Regions from separate parts of the Mesorhizobium loti R88b genome, predicted to be linked through region 1. Evidence: riboswitches for the same ligand, from Rfam matches in the RefSeq annotation. Region 1 holds a riboswitch; each other region holds the start of a gene.
What was found. A riboswitch is a leader RNA that binds a small molecule or an ion and turns the genes downstream of it on or off. The one in region 1 is predicted to bind cobalamin.
Positions count from the first base shown of each region.

Region 2: it holds a riboswitch for cobalamin, as region 1 does, so the genes downstream of both, metE (5-methyltetrahydropteroyltriglutamate--homocysteine S-methyltransferase) here and EB235_RS18515 (DUF1636 family protein) in region 1, are expected to answer to the same signal.
Region 3: it holds a riboswitch for cobalamin, as region 1 does, so the genes downstream of both, EB235_RS02105 (aromatic ring-hydroxylating oxygenase subunit alpha) here and EB235_RS18515 (DUF1636 family protein) in region 1, are expected to answer to the same signal.
Region 4: it holds a riboswitch for cobalamin, as region 1 does, so the genes downstream of both, bluB (5,6-dimethylbenzimidazole synthase) here and EB235_RS18515 (DUF1636 family protein) in region 1, are expected to answer to the same signal.

Region 1 covers NZ_CP033367.1:3,795,504-3,798,685, forward strand. The annotation lists gene cobN (cobaltochelatase subunit CobN) at 1-688, opposite strand, end outside; gene cobW (cobalamin biosynthesis protein CobW) at 812-1,864, opposite strand; gene EB235_RS18515 (DUF1636 family protein) at 1,861-2,295, opposite strand; cobalamin riboswitch at 2,336-2,540, opposite strand; gene EB235_RS18520 (DUF6348 family protein) at 2,596-3,182, opposite strand, start outside.
Region 2 covers NZ_CP033367.1:6,745,130-6,748,311, reverse strand. The annotation lists gene metE (5-methyltetrahydropteroyltriglutamate--homocysteine S-methyltransferase) at 1-2,066, opposite strand, end outside; cobalamin riboswitch at 2,183-2,382, opposite strand; partial or broken gene EB235_RS32605 (cytochrome P450) at 2,674-2,949, opposite strand; gene EB235_RS32600 (cytochrome P450 family protein) at 2,916-3,182, opposite strand, start outside.
Region 3 covers NZ_CP033367.1:459,535-462,716, forward strand. The annotation lists gene EB235_RS02100 (DUF680 domain-containing protein) at 1-163, opposite strand, end outside; cobalamin riboswitch at 669-870, shown strand; gene EB235_RS02105 (aromatic ring-hydroxylating oxygenase subunit alpha) at 985-2,232, shown strand; gene EB235_RS02110 (hybrid-cluster NAD(P)-dependent oxidoreductase) at 2,253-3,182, shown strand, end outside.
Region 4 covers NZ_CP033367.1:5,645,345-5,648,526, forward strand. The annotation lists gene EB235_RS27690 (DUF2277 domain-containing protein) at 12-278, opposite strand; gene EB235_RS27695 (exodeoxyribonuclease VII small subunit) at 377-628, opposite strand; gene EB235_RS27700 (histone deacetylase family protein) at 632-1,558, opposite strand; cobalamin riboswitch at 1,737-1,917, shown strand; partial or broken gene bluB (5,6-dimethylbenzimidazole synthase) at 2,091-2,600, shown strand; gene EB235_RS27710 (hypothetical protein) at 2,765-3,182, opposite strand, start outside.

The DNA of each region.
Region 1 (3,182 bases):
GGAGCGCTTCAAAAAGCGCGTCGATCGGCGCGACGTCGGCGGCGAGCAGCATCGAGCGATAGAACAGGATGGGGATGACACGAGCGTTGATGTTGTCAACGCCGGCGTTTGAAAGATCCAGTCGTTCCACAACTCCGCGCCCAGGCTCGTAAAATCCGGCCTTCGGCACTGCAACCGGCGCCGAAACCGTTGCTTCCCCTCCAGCCAAGCCTGCCAATCGCTGAACCAGCGCGCTCATATTGGCCGGGCCACCCTCGCGGAAATAGCCGAGCAGCGCGTCCAATTCCAGGCGCGGCAGCGTTGAGGCTTCGATCAGTCTGAGGTCCTCGTCATGGCTTTCACCCGGAAGCAAAGCCAGCTTGATGCCGCGTTCGCGGGCTGTCGAGGCAAGCTGGTCGCAGCCATAGCGCCACCAGTCGTAGCCGCCGAGGATGCGGACCAGGATGATTTTGGCGTGGCGCGCCACGCTGTCGACCCAGAGATCAACCGACATCGGGTGGCGCAGGTCGCGCAGAGCGGCCAGCCGCATCGAGGGCAGGCTGCCGGCATCGACCTTCCACGCGGCCGCCAGTCCGGCGAGATCGCTGTCGGTGAAGGACAGCGCCACGATATCCGCCGGCGTCTGCCGCAGATCGATCGGCTCGGCGAGATCGTCGAGCGAGGCGGACGTGGTGGCGAGTATGTGCATTGCGGTCTAGCGCGGTTCACCGTTTCACGGAAACGGCGAACCGCTCTATCTCCTTGTTTTTTGCGCAATTCCTGTGGGAAAACCGCTTCACACTTTTCCTGGAATTGCTTTGGCTGCTTGGCGTCAGCCGGCGAGTATAGCTTCGATTGCCGGGCGGTTCAGCCCCTTCAGGCCGATGACGACGAGACGCGAGCGGCGATCGTCCTCGGCCGTCCAGGCGCGGTCATAGTAGTGATTGACGCGCGGGCCGACGGCCTGCAGCAAAAGCCGCATCGGCTTGCCGCCGACTTCGACGAAACCCTTCACGCGCAGCACGTTTTCCTGTTCGGCGGCGGTGGCGACGCGCTTTGCCAGTTCGTCGGGATTGGCGATCGAGGGAATGTCGACGATGAAGGTGTCGAAGTCGTCATGCTCGTGGTCGAAGGCGCCGTCATGATGGGACTTGCGGTTCTCGATGTCGTCCTCGACGGCGAGCCCGAGGCCGAGCAGCACGGAGGGATCGACCTTGCCATGCGATGTCGGCACGATTTTTACCGCGCGGGCGGAATGTTCATTGATGATGGCATTGGCGCGGGCCGAACCGGCGGCGTCCATCAGGTCGCTCTTCGACAGGATGATCAGGTCGGCGCAGGCGATCTGATCCTCGAACACTTCCTCGACCGGGTCGTCATGGTCGAGGCTGTCGTCCTGAGCACGCTGCGCCTGCAGGGCGTCCATGTCGTTGGCGACGCGGCCTTCGGCCAGCGCGGGGCCGTCGACCACGGCGATGACGCCGTCGACGGTTACGCGGCTCTTTACCGACGGCCACTGGAAGGCCTGGACAAGCGGCTTGGGCAGGGCCAGGCCGGACGTCTCGATCAGGATATGGTCGACTTTCGGCGTCAGCGACAGGATCTTGTCCAGCGCCGGCACGAAATCGTCGGCGACGGTGCAGCAGATGCAGCCATTGGCCAGTTCGACTATGTTTTCCTCCGGGCAGGTGTCGATGCCGCAGCCCTTCAGGATCTCGCCGTCGATGCCGATGTCGCCGAACTCGTTGACGATGATCGCGATACGCTTGCCGCCGGCGTTTTCCAGGAGATGGCGGACCAGCGTGGTCTTGCCGGCGCCGAGGAAGCCGGTGACAACGGTGCAGGGTACTCGGGAGAGATTGCCGGCCGGATTTGGAGCGCTCATGGTTGGTCCTTCAGCATGTCGAGAGGTGGAATACGCGCCACGAGGCCGCGCTTGAGGGAATCAGGCCGGCCGCGCCATGGGATGAGGCCGTCGGTCGAGGTGGCGAAGAGTTTTGCGCCGGTGATAAGGTCGGGGCCGCTGGTCAAGGTCAGGTCGCCGAAGACATAGCTCCAGCAGCCATCGCGCAGGATCGCGGCGCTGAGCCGGCGCTTGCAATTGCCGAGACATTCGACCGTGCGGACGCGGATATTGTCGGCCGCTGCGGCGCGGCGCGTATCTTCGGCCAAAAGTTCGCCGGCGCGGGGATGCGCGTCGGAGCCGGCCTCATTGCGGCAGGAGGCGCAGACGATGACGGTGACGCCGGCCAAGGCTTCACTGTCGCCGGACGCATTGTCCGCTGTGCCAGCCGAAAAACTGCTGTTCTGGTCCAAAAAGCCGGGCTCCTTGCCCGGAAACCCGCCGGGCGATCGGATTCTTCTGTCGCAGACGGCAGGTCTCCTGGCTCGCGGGTCATCGCCTTGGATAGCCGCCTTCCCGGGAACTCCCAGTGGCTTTCGGCCTTGGCTCTTCGCTTACAGTTGCGGGGACAGCCGCGGATTTGAGATCGAAATCCCGCACCGCATTCCCTCTTAGCCCTTGCCGTTGCGGGCAAGGGACCGTCTGGACCGGATTTAGGCTTTTGCAGGTGGCGGTGTCAACGCGCGGTAGGCGAGATCGCCAACCAGCTGTATTCAGCGCCGCAGGATTTTCTTGCCCAGCTGCGCCCAACGGCTCAGCGCAACCGGTCTCTCTTCTGGTAACGCAAGAATGACTTGGCGCACTGCCTGGTAGCCATCGCCGTGATGCCAATCCTGGCCAACGAGAAGCTCCTGGCCTTCCGGCCATGTTTCGTTGTCCAGGACAACTTCGTGACCGACCATTGCTCCGTCATGGCTCGCCAGGAATATCCGCACAAAATGACTGCCGGGGCGAACATTGGCCGCGAACAGTCTTTCCAAACGGGCATAGAACGCCGGATATGCTTGGTTGAGCGTGGATTCTGCCGCAGCCTGGGTGATCACAGGTCCGCCAAAGACCTTCCAACCGGCATCATTCCGACGCCAGAACTCGATTTCGGCTTGCATGTTCTCGCAGACATGATGCGCGAGGCCCTCGATCAGCACATGAAATACGCCGATCAGGAACTTTCCGAATGCCTGGAATGTCGCTTCTTCGCGCGTGCTGCCCATGCCGACAAACGATTCGATGGCTGGCTGAGTCTCCAGCAGGGGCGAGAAGATGTAGATCTCGACGACCAATCTGTGGGTAGAGTCTTGTT
Region 2 (3,182 bases), 2.9 Mb from region 1:
TGCGAGCGCGAGGTTTCAATGGAGATCACATCGGCATCCATTGCGGCAATCGCGTCCACGATATCGCCGAACTCGGAGTAGCACATATGGGTGTGGATCTGGGTCGCATCGCCGACCGCCGTTGAAGCCAGCCGGAAGCATTCGACGGCCCAGTCGAGATAGGCCTGCCACTCGGCCTCGCGCAGCGGCAAGCCCTCGCGCAGTGCGGCTTCGTCGATCTGGATCATCCCGGCGCCGGCCTTTTCGAGGTCGCTCACTTCATCGCGAATGGCGAGCGCGACCTGGCGGCAGACGGCTGAGCGGGCAAGGTCGTCTCGGACGAAGGACCAGTTGAGGATCGTCACCGGGCCGGTAAGCATGCCCTTCACCGGCTTCGGCGTCAGCGACTGGGCATATCGCCACCAGTGTACCGTCATCGGCTGTTGTCGCGACACATCGCCAATGATGATCGGGGGGCGCACAAAGCGCGAGCCATAGCTCTGCACCCAGCCGTGTTGCGTGAAGGCGAAGCCGCGGAGCTGCTCAGCGAAATATTGCACCATATCGTTGCGCTCGAATTCGCCGTGGACCAGCACGTCGAGTCCGATCTCTTCTTGCCAGCGAACGGCGGCTTCTATCTCTTTTTTCAGGAAGGCCTCATAGTCGACGTAACTCAGCTCGCCCTTGGCATGGGCTGCCCGCGCCTTGCGAACCTCGGCTGTTTGCGGGAAGGAGCCGATCGTCGTGGTGGGGAAGGATGGCAAGCCAAACGTGTCGCCCTGAAGCTTGGAGCGCACGTCGAATGCGCTCTTCCGGCGCGTCATGGCGACCTTGATGCTGGCGACCCGACCTTCGACGAGCGGATCATGCACCTTAGCGGATGTCGCGCGAGCGGCGGCAGCCTCAGCCGACGCCTCTAGTTCGGCGGCGACCGCGTCCCGGCCTTCGGCCAGCGCACGGGCGAGCACGACCAGCTCGTCGGTCTTTTGCGCCGCGAAGGCGAGCCACGATTTCACATCCGCATCGAGTGCCGTCTCCATGTCCAGGTCGATCGGCACATGCAGCATCGAGCAGGACGGGGCGATCTCCACGCGGTCCCGCGGCCAACCGGCGACGATCGGCTTGATGCGGTCAAGCATGGCAGGCAGGTTCGCGCGCCAGACGTTGCGGCCGTCGATCAGCCCGAGCGAGAGCACAAGGTCCTTCTGCGCGAGCCGGCCGACGGTCTCCAACTGCTCTGGAGCGCGCACGAGATCGACGTGCAGTCCCGCCACGGGCAGAGAAATCGCGGTCTCGAGATTGTCTCCCAGCGATCCGAAATAGGTAGCGACCATGATCTTCAACTCCGGTGCTGCTTTTGACAGCCGGCAGTAGGCGAATTGGAGCGCATCCCGTTCGTTGGGAACCAGATCGACCACGAGCGCCGGCTCATCGATCTGCACCCAATCGGCTCCCGCGAGCTTCAGCCTCCGCAGGAGCTCCTCGTAGACGGGCAGCAGCCGTGGCAGGAGCGCGATAGGGTTGAAACCTTCCTCAGGTGACTTCGCCAACTTGAGAAAGGTAACCGGTCCAAGCAGGACCGGGCGCGTGTGGATGCCGAGCGCCTTGGCCTCGAGGAAATGATCGACCGGTTTCGCCGACGAGAGGGCAAAGCTCTGATCGTCGGTAAGTTCCGGCACAATGTAGTGATAGTTGGTGTCGAACCATTTGGTCATTTCCATCGCGGCAAGGCCATGCCCGTTGGCCGCATGCTCGTCACCGGCATGTCCGCAATCAGCGGCCTGATCTTGGTTGCCGCGCGCCATGGCGAAATAGGTATCGAGTGGGACCTCGCCGTCAGTCCAGACGTATCGTGCCGGCACGGCGCCGACCATGGCGACGGTGTCGAGCACATGGTCATAAAGCGAGAAATCGTTGGACGGGATTTTCGACACGCCGCGATCGTGCTGCTCCCTCCAGCTGGCGGCGCGTAGCGCCTTCGCCGTCGCGAGCAGGTCGGCAGCGGGAGATTTTCCGGACCAGTAGCTTTCAAGCGCGAATTTCAGTTCCCGCCGTCGACCGATACGCGGCACGCCGAGCGTTGCCACAGGAATTTGTTGAGAGACAGTCATGCCATACCCCGATGGTTGGGGCGTGGGGACAAGGAACGCGCGAGCAGGCGGCACGAAGCCGGGCTACTGCGGCCACCGAGACACCCCGCCCGTGGACGTTGTTCGTCGTGGCAGGTCTCCTGGCTCGCGGGTCAAAGCCTCTGCCCGTCTTCCCGAGGCCGTTCGCCTCAGTGACACCAATGGGCTTGGCTCGCCGCTAACAGTTGCGGGGGCAGCGCCGGCATCGCACCGGCTTCCCTCTTAGCTCCGCTACGGCAGTGCCGCGCGGAGAACCACGACATGCGCACAATCACAGCAGCTTCGCTCCTTGTCAATACATATAACGAGATGTTTATGTGATGATGCGAATAGTGCCCTTGCGCTGATCGGTCTCTTTCGCCCAAAGCCGCTTACGATGCCGCCTCTTATCAGTGCAGGCTCGGAGAGATCCTTGTCCCCATCGGCGACGCCGGATCAGATCGAGGTCGCCGGGCTCAAGAGCGTAAAGTGGGGCGAGGCCGTCACGGTCCGCCGGGAATCCCGGTATTTGTTCCCCGCTCGGCTTTGCTCAGCGTGCTTGCGCACTCGCCCATCAGCACGCTGATAACATGTCCGGAAGCGGAAAGGAGAGGTGGCGCCTCAGGTCGGCGGACTGGGGCTGGGCCGCCAGCGTCTCGAACAACTGCGCGGGGATCGCCTCGACCTGCTGCGCGAGCAGCTTCACCCTGCGATTGCTGAAGGCCGGCGCCACGATCGTGCGTAACCGGGCATGCTCGCCCCCCTCGTGCGAGACCAGCCACCCCGGCGAACCGAGAATCACCGAATCCGGGGTGAATGCGGCACTCTCTAAGCGACGGAAGGGCGGAAGCTGACCGGCAGGCGCTGCGGGCAGCGAATGACGTAAGACGGCATGTAGACGACGTCCTCCGCAGCGATGGTCAGCGCCAGATCCTCCAGCCGCCCGAACAGCGCGGGGAAGGCGCAGCGCAATTCCAGGCGCGCCAGCGCAGCGCCCAGGCAGGAATGCGGCCCCTCGCCGAACGACAAATGCGGGTTGTGCCGCCGGGTGACATCGAATCTGTCGGCGCCAGGACCGAAGGCCTTTTCGTCCCC
Region 3 (3,182 bases), 3.3 Mb from region 1:
TGACAGGCGTCTGAGCAGCCGGTTCCGACTTCTTGATCGAAGCGGTGTGCGAGCTGTCGACAGCGGCGGCTGCAGGGGCATTCGAACCGTAGTGGTCGCTACCAGCGAAGGCGCTGCCGGAAATGGCCAGAAGGGCGGCGGCAGTGAGAATGATCTTTTTCATTTTAAGTACTCCAGTATTTTTGCTGTCCGTCTAGCGGCGTGTCTTGGGAATGAAATCGCGTCGTTCGGACAGCCCCGATGTGGGTAAGCCGTCTGCCGGATTCCAATCACGAAGTTGTTCCGCCTGGGCCATGATTTTACATCTTGTAATTTTAATAAGCATGCCGACCATCTTGTTTTATGCATATGATACAGCTACTTAGATAAATTTCACGACCCACTCACCGAGTGTATCCGGGCGTCAGCGTTCACACCGTCCTGCACGCATTGTCAACAGAAACGAACCGTTCGGTTCGATTTTAGAAGTTGCTAATAGTCACTTTTCGATACCGTTGGCCTGTTTTCCCCGCGCCAGGAGCCGGACAAGAGACGATTCGAAACAGCACAGATTGCTGAACAAAACAGAATCTCAGCCGTTCAATCGCTGGCCGGAGCGTTTCGTCCGGCGTGTCGCGCCGCATGGATACGATGTCGCTTTCATGCCGATGTCGCGATCGCTGCCGTGATTAGATGACTGCATCTCAGGTGCCGCTTCGTGACCACGGAACGGAGAATTGGGAAGCCGGTCAGAATCCGGCGCTGCCCCCGCAACGGTGGTGGAGTTCAAGTCGCAACGGGAGACCACTGGGCGAAAGCCTGGGAAGGTGTCGCGATGGTCCGAAAGGACAACTCCAGAGCCCGGAAACCAGCCCGAGATTGTTGAACTCGACTGATCGCGGTGGGCGGTCAAGAGGCGGATGGTGCATGCCCGGCTTCCGCCGGCCTGCGTCCGGTCCTTCCTCCGTCACCACCAGTTCAGTCCTTGAAGTATGAGGACAGGACATGGATGCTCGCAACGACATGCTGAGGCTCTTGAACAGCCGCAGGGACGGGTTCTCGCTCGAACAACCCTTCTACACCGACCCGGACTACTTCAAGCTGGACATGGAGCTGATCTGGTATCGCGACTGGCTGTTCATCGGCCATGATTGCGAACTGCCGAAGCCCGGCAGCTTCATCACCGTGCAGATCGGCGACTATCCGGTCGTGCTGGTGCGCGACCAGCAGGGCAAGATCAACGCTTTCCACAATTCCTGCCGCCATCGCGGCAGCCGTGTCTGCAACACCGACAAGGGCACCGCCGCCAAACTGGTCTGCCCCTATCACCAGTGGACCTATGAGTTGGACGGCCGCCTGCTGTTCGCCCGCCAGATGGCCGACGGTTTCGACAAGAGCCAGTTCAGCCTGAAGCCGGTCGCCTGCGAAAGTGTCGCCGGCTACATCTTCATCTGTTTGGCAAAGGAGCCGGCCGACTTCGCGCCGATGCGGGCGATGATCGAACCCTATCTCAAGCCACACCGGCTGGGCGAGGCGAAGGTCGCCTTCGAGAGCACCATTGTCGAGAAGGGCAACTGGAAACTCGTCTGGGAAAACAACCGCGAATGCTACCATTGCGCCGGTAACCACCCGGAACTCTGCAAGACCTTCCCGGAAGCACCGACCGTGACCGGCGTGCAAGGCGCCGACAGCGATCCCGAAATGCTGGCGCACTGGGCGAAATGCGAGGCCGCCGGCCTGCCGAGCAAGTTCCGCATCGATCCAGCCGGACAATACCGCGCCACGCGCGCACGGCTGCTGCGCGATGCGGTCAGTTACACGATGACCGGCAAGCGCGCGGTGAAGAAGAACCTGTCCGACAGCGTCTCGGCCGACCGCATCGGCACCTTGATGCACTATCACTACCCGACGACGTGGAACCACATCCTCATCGACCATGCCGTTACTTTCCGCGTGCTGCCGATCAGCGCCACGGAAACCGCGGTGACGACCAAATGGCTGGTGCACAAGGATGCGGTCGAGGGCGTCGACTACGATCTTGCCGAGCTCACCCATGTCTGGACCGAGACCAACGACCAGGACCGCCGCATCGTCGAGGAAAACGCCCTTGGCATCCTGTCGCCGGCCTATGAACCCGGCCCCTATTCGGAGCTGCATGAGGGCGGCGTGATCCAGTTCGTCGACTGGTACGCGCGCTTCATCGGTCCGCGCCTGGCCGAAGGCGGCCGGCCGGCGCTGCGCAGCGTGGCTTGAGAGGTTGAGGAATGAACGCCATGACTGACCTTGGGCTTTATCGCCATCTCGATCAGATGGCGCCCTGGAACGACAGGCTCCAGGTGCTGGAAGTGATCGGCGTCAGCGACGAGGCGCCTGACGTGAAGACCTTCACCTTCCGCTCCGACAACCAGACCTGGTTCCGCTACAAGCCGGGCCAGTTCGTGACGCTGGAGCTGCCGGCGCCAGACGGGCCGCTGATGCGCACCTATACGCTGTCGTCGTCGCCGTCACGGCCGTTCTCCATCGCGGTGACGGTGAAGGCGCAGGCGGGCAGCATCGGCACACGCTGGATGTTCGACCATCTGAAGCCCGGCTCGCACGTCAAGGCCTATGGACCGAGTGGCGACTTCTCGCTGCACAGCCATCCGGCGGCCAAATATCTGTTCATCTCGGCCGGTTCGGGCGTGACGCCGATGATGTCGATGCTGCGCTGGCTGAACGACTGCGCGCCATGGACCGATGTCGGCTTCGTCAATTGCGCGCGGCGCGCCGAAGAGATCATCTTCCGCAAGGAGCTCGAATTGCTCGGCGGCCATATGCCGGGCCTGTCGCTCGGCTTCATGATCGAGGAGCGGTCGAGCCGCGAGGGCTGGTACGGCCATATGGGCCGCATCGACGCCATCCGGCTGCCGCTGCTGGCGCCCGATTTCCGCGAACGTGAAATCTTTTGCTGCGGCCCCGATCCTTTCATGCGTGCAGTGCGTGGCATGCTGGACGCTTCTGGTTTCGACATGACGAAGTATCACCAGGAAAGCTTTGCCGCGCCTGCGGTGGAGGAAATCCCGGCGCCATTCGCAGCGCCGGCGCAAGACGGCGTTGCGGTCCCCGTCGAAGCCGCAACCCCGATCCGGTTCGCGCTTTCGGACGTCGATGCCGAATGCGTCGCCGGCCAGACCGTGCTGCAGACGGCGCGCTCTTCGGGCGTG
Region 4 (3,182 bases), 1.8 Mb from region 1:
CCTCGGCCGCATCAGGCAAAGCGGATCGCCGCCTTTGCCCGCAGCTTGGCCGCCACCTCTTCGCGATTGCGCGGGTGCTGATGGGTTTCGAGCGAATCGAGAAGTTCGCGCGCCGATGCCGCGATGGCCTCGACGGCATGGTCGAACGCATGCTGGTTCTGTTTCGAGGGCCGTGTCGTTCCGCTCAGCTTGCGAACGAACTGGAGTGCCGCGTCGCGCACTTCATCACTGGTTGCAGGGGGATCAAAATTGAACAGGGTCTTGATGTTTCTGCACATCGCTTCCGTATCTCCTCTTGTCCTGGAGCCGTTTCAATCGGGATGAACTCTATCCTCAATCATGATCATGTCCAAAAGCCGGTGAGACGCCACCGTGCTCAGTCTGCGTCGAGCGGCTCCGTGCCAACCGGCTTGCCGTCGCGCGACAGCCTGATCTTTTCGACCTTGTCCTCGGCGGCCTTCAGCAGCCGGTCGCAATGCGCCTTCAGCGCCTCGCCGCGCTCATAGATCTTGATCGACTGGTCGAGCGGCACGTCGCCACGCTCCAGATCATCGACGATCTTCTCCAGCGCGTCGAGTGCCTGCTCGAAGCTCATCGCCTTGACGTCTTCGTTGGTCTCAGCAGCCATCATTCATCCTTTCATCAGTCGCCCGACATGAGCGGCGACTGAAAATGCCAGTCCCTGCAGATCGTAGCCGCCCTCGAGCAGGCTGACGAGCCGGTTGCCGCTGTGGCGGGCCGCGCGCTGCATCAGCTGCCCGGTTGCCCAGTCGAAATCGTCCTCGGTCAGATTGATCTCGGCCAGCGGATCGCGATGGTGCGCGTCAAACCCGGCCGAAATGATGATCAGATCGGGCGCGAAATTGTCGAGCGCCGGCAGCACGCGCGACAGGAACGCATCGCGAAACACCTCGCTGCCGGTCTGTGGCGCCAAGGGCGCGTTGACGATGTTGCCGGCTCCGGTCTCGCTCTTCGCGCCGGTGCCGGGATAAAGCGGCATCTGATGCGTCGAGCAATAGAGCACCGACGGATCATCCCAGAAGATATCCTGCGTGCCGTTGCCGTGATGCACATCCCAGTCGACGACGGCAACACGCTCGACGCCATGCTTCTTCTGCGCATAGCGGGCAGCGATCGCCGCCGTGTTGAAGAAGCAGAAGCCCATCGCCGTGTTTTTTTCGGCGTGGTGGCCAGGCGGGCGGGCGGCGACGAAGACATTGTCGGCGCGGCCCGAAAAGACATCGTCGACGGCCGCATTGGCGGCGCCGATCGCGGTGATCACCGCTTGCCAGCTCTTCGGGCTGGCCGTGGTGTCGGCGTCGATGCGGGCGATGCCCTCGTCAGGAATGGCGGCGCGCACGCGGGCGACGAAATCGGCTGGATGCGCATAGAGGATGGTGGCCTCATCGCCCTCCGGCGCCTTGACGCGGTCGAGTGCGGCAAAGGCCTCGTCGTCGAGGACGCGCTCGATGGCGCGCAAGCGGTCCGGCCGCTCGGGATGGCCGGGCGGCGTGAGGTGTTCGAGGAAGATCGGGTGCGTGTAGAGACGGGTTGTCATGCTCCCTATCTAGTGCCCCGGCGCCGCGATGGCCATGCGTTGCGGCTTGATGGCTGGGGAAAATCACGCCCGCGTCCATTGGCGTCGCCGCGGGGGTTGGCGCCGCGGGCGCTTCGGCGTAAGGTCGCCGCCACTGCCTGGTGCCCGCCGGTCTATTTATTTAGCCGCATTCTGCGACGCCAAGTGATTCCACTTGGCTGCAAATGCTCTGGCGGGAGAATCGGGAACACGGTTGAACTCCGTGGCGTGCCCAACGCTGTGAGGGGGACCGCGCCGGTAAATGCCACTGTCGATGACGGGAAGGCACCGGACGCGGGTTGATCCCGAGCCAGAAGACCGGCCTGGCAGGCATCGTCATCCGCATGGTCAGGCGGGTGGCATCAGAGCAACGTGCGTCCACTTGGACGCACAAAGTGCGCTCTGACGATGTCAAACTATTGCAATCGCAAGGGGACACGCGATGCCGGAACACATGACCGCTCCTATGGGCGACGGATTCGACCAGACAGCGCGTGACGCGGTCTACCGCGCCATGTTCACACGGCGCGACGTGCGCAGCCATTTCCTGCCAACCGCGATCGACGATGAGGTGCTGGCGCGGCTGCTGCTTGCGGCCCATCACGCGCCATCGGTCGGCTTCATGCAGCCATGGAACTTCATCGTCATTCGCGATGCCGCACGGCGAGAGAAGGTGCGTGACTTGTTCCTGGCCGCGCGCGAACAGGAACTGTCTGAAATCGAGGCAGAGCGGCAGGCGCTCTACCGCAAGCTCAAGCTGGAAGGCATCTGCGAAAGCGCGCTCAACATCTGCATCACTTGTGATCGCGAACGCTCGAAGGGTTCGCCGCTCGGACGCTCGCACAATCCGGAGATGGATCTCTACAGCACGGTCTGCGCGGTGCAGAATTTCTGGCTGGCCGCGCGGGCCGAAGGCGTCGGTGTCGGCTGGGTCAGCATCATCGAGCCGCAGGCATTGAAAAGCCTGCTGTCGATTCCCGAGCACGTGACGCCGATTGCCTATCTCTGCGTCGGCCGTGTCTCCGAGTTCGCGCCGAGACCGGACCTTGAAACGCATGGCTGGGGCCGGCGCTTGCCGCTGCCCGAACTGATCATGAGCGAGATTTTTTGCGGGCAAGGTGAGACACCACTCAAGTCAGCGGTGGCACATCTCAACACCGTTGCTGTTGCGCCGGCGCCTTGCGCTGATCAGCGCGTCGCGCCCGCAGTGCCCCAGCGCGAGCCGCCGAAGGAGGCGAGCGCCTTGTCCTTGAGTTCCCTGAACTTCGACGACGCCTCGGCCAGCCGGGCGTCCCAGGCCGGATCTGGCACCTGGCCCTCGATGGTCTTGAAATAGACCTGCATCAGGCAGGCGATGGCGAAGGGTTCAATGAAGGCAGCCTTGAAGGCCCAGGCAAAGACGATGGCGAGGACGAAGGCCCAGCCGGCAAGCTGCCCGGGCATCATGAAAAGAATGGCTGCGGCCGGGGCCAGCATCAGCAGGAAGATGACGAACGACACGCCCCACATGATGACCGCCAGCCAGACGGCGTTCTTGACCATGACCTTGCCGTTCTGGGCATAGAGCACGACGCCTTGGCGCGCCGTCTCAAACGGCGAGGATGAG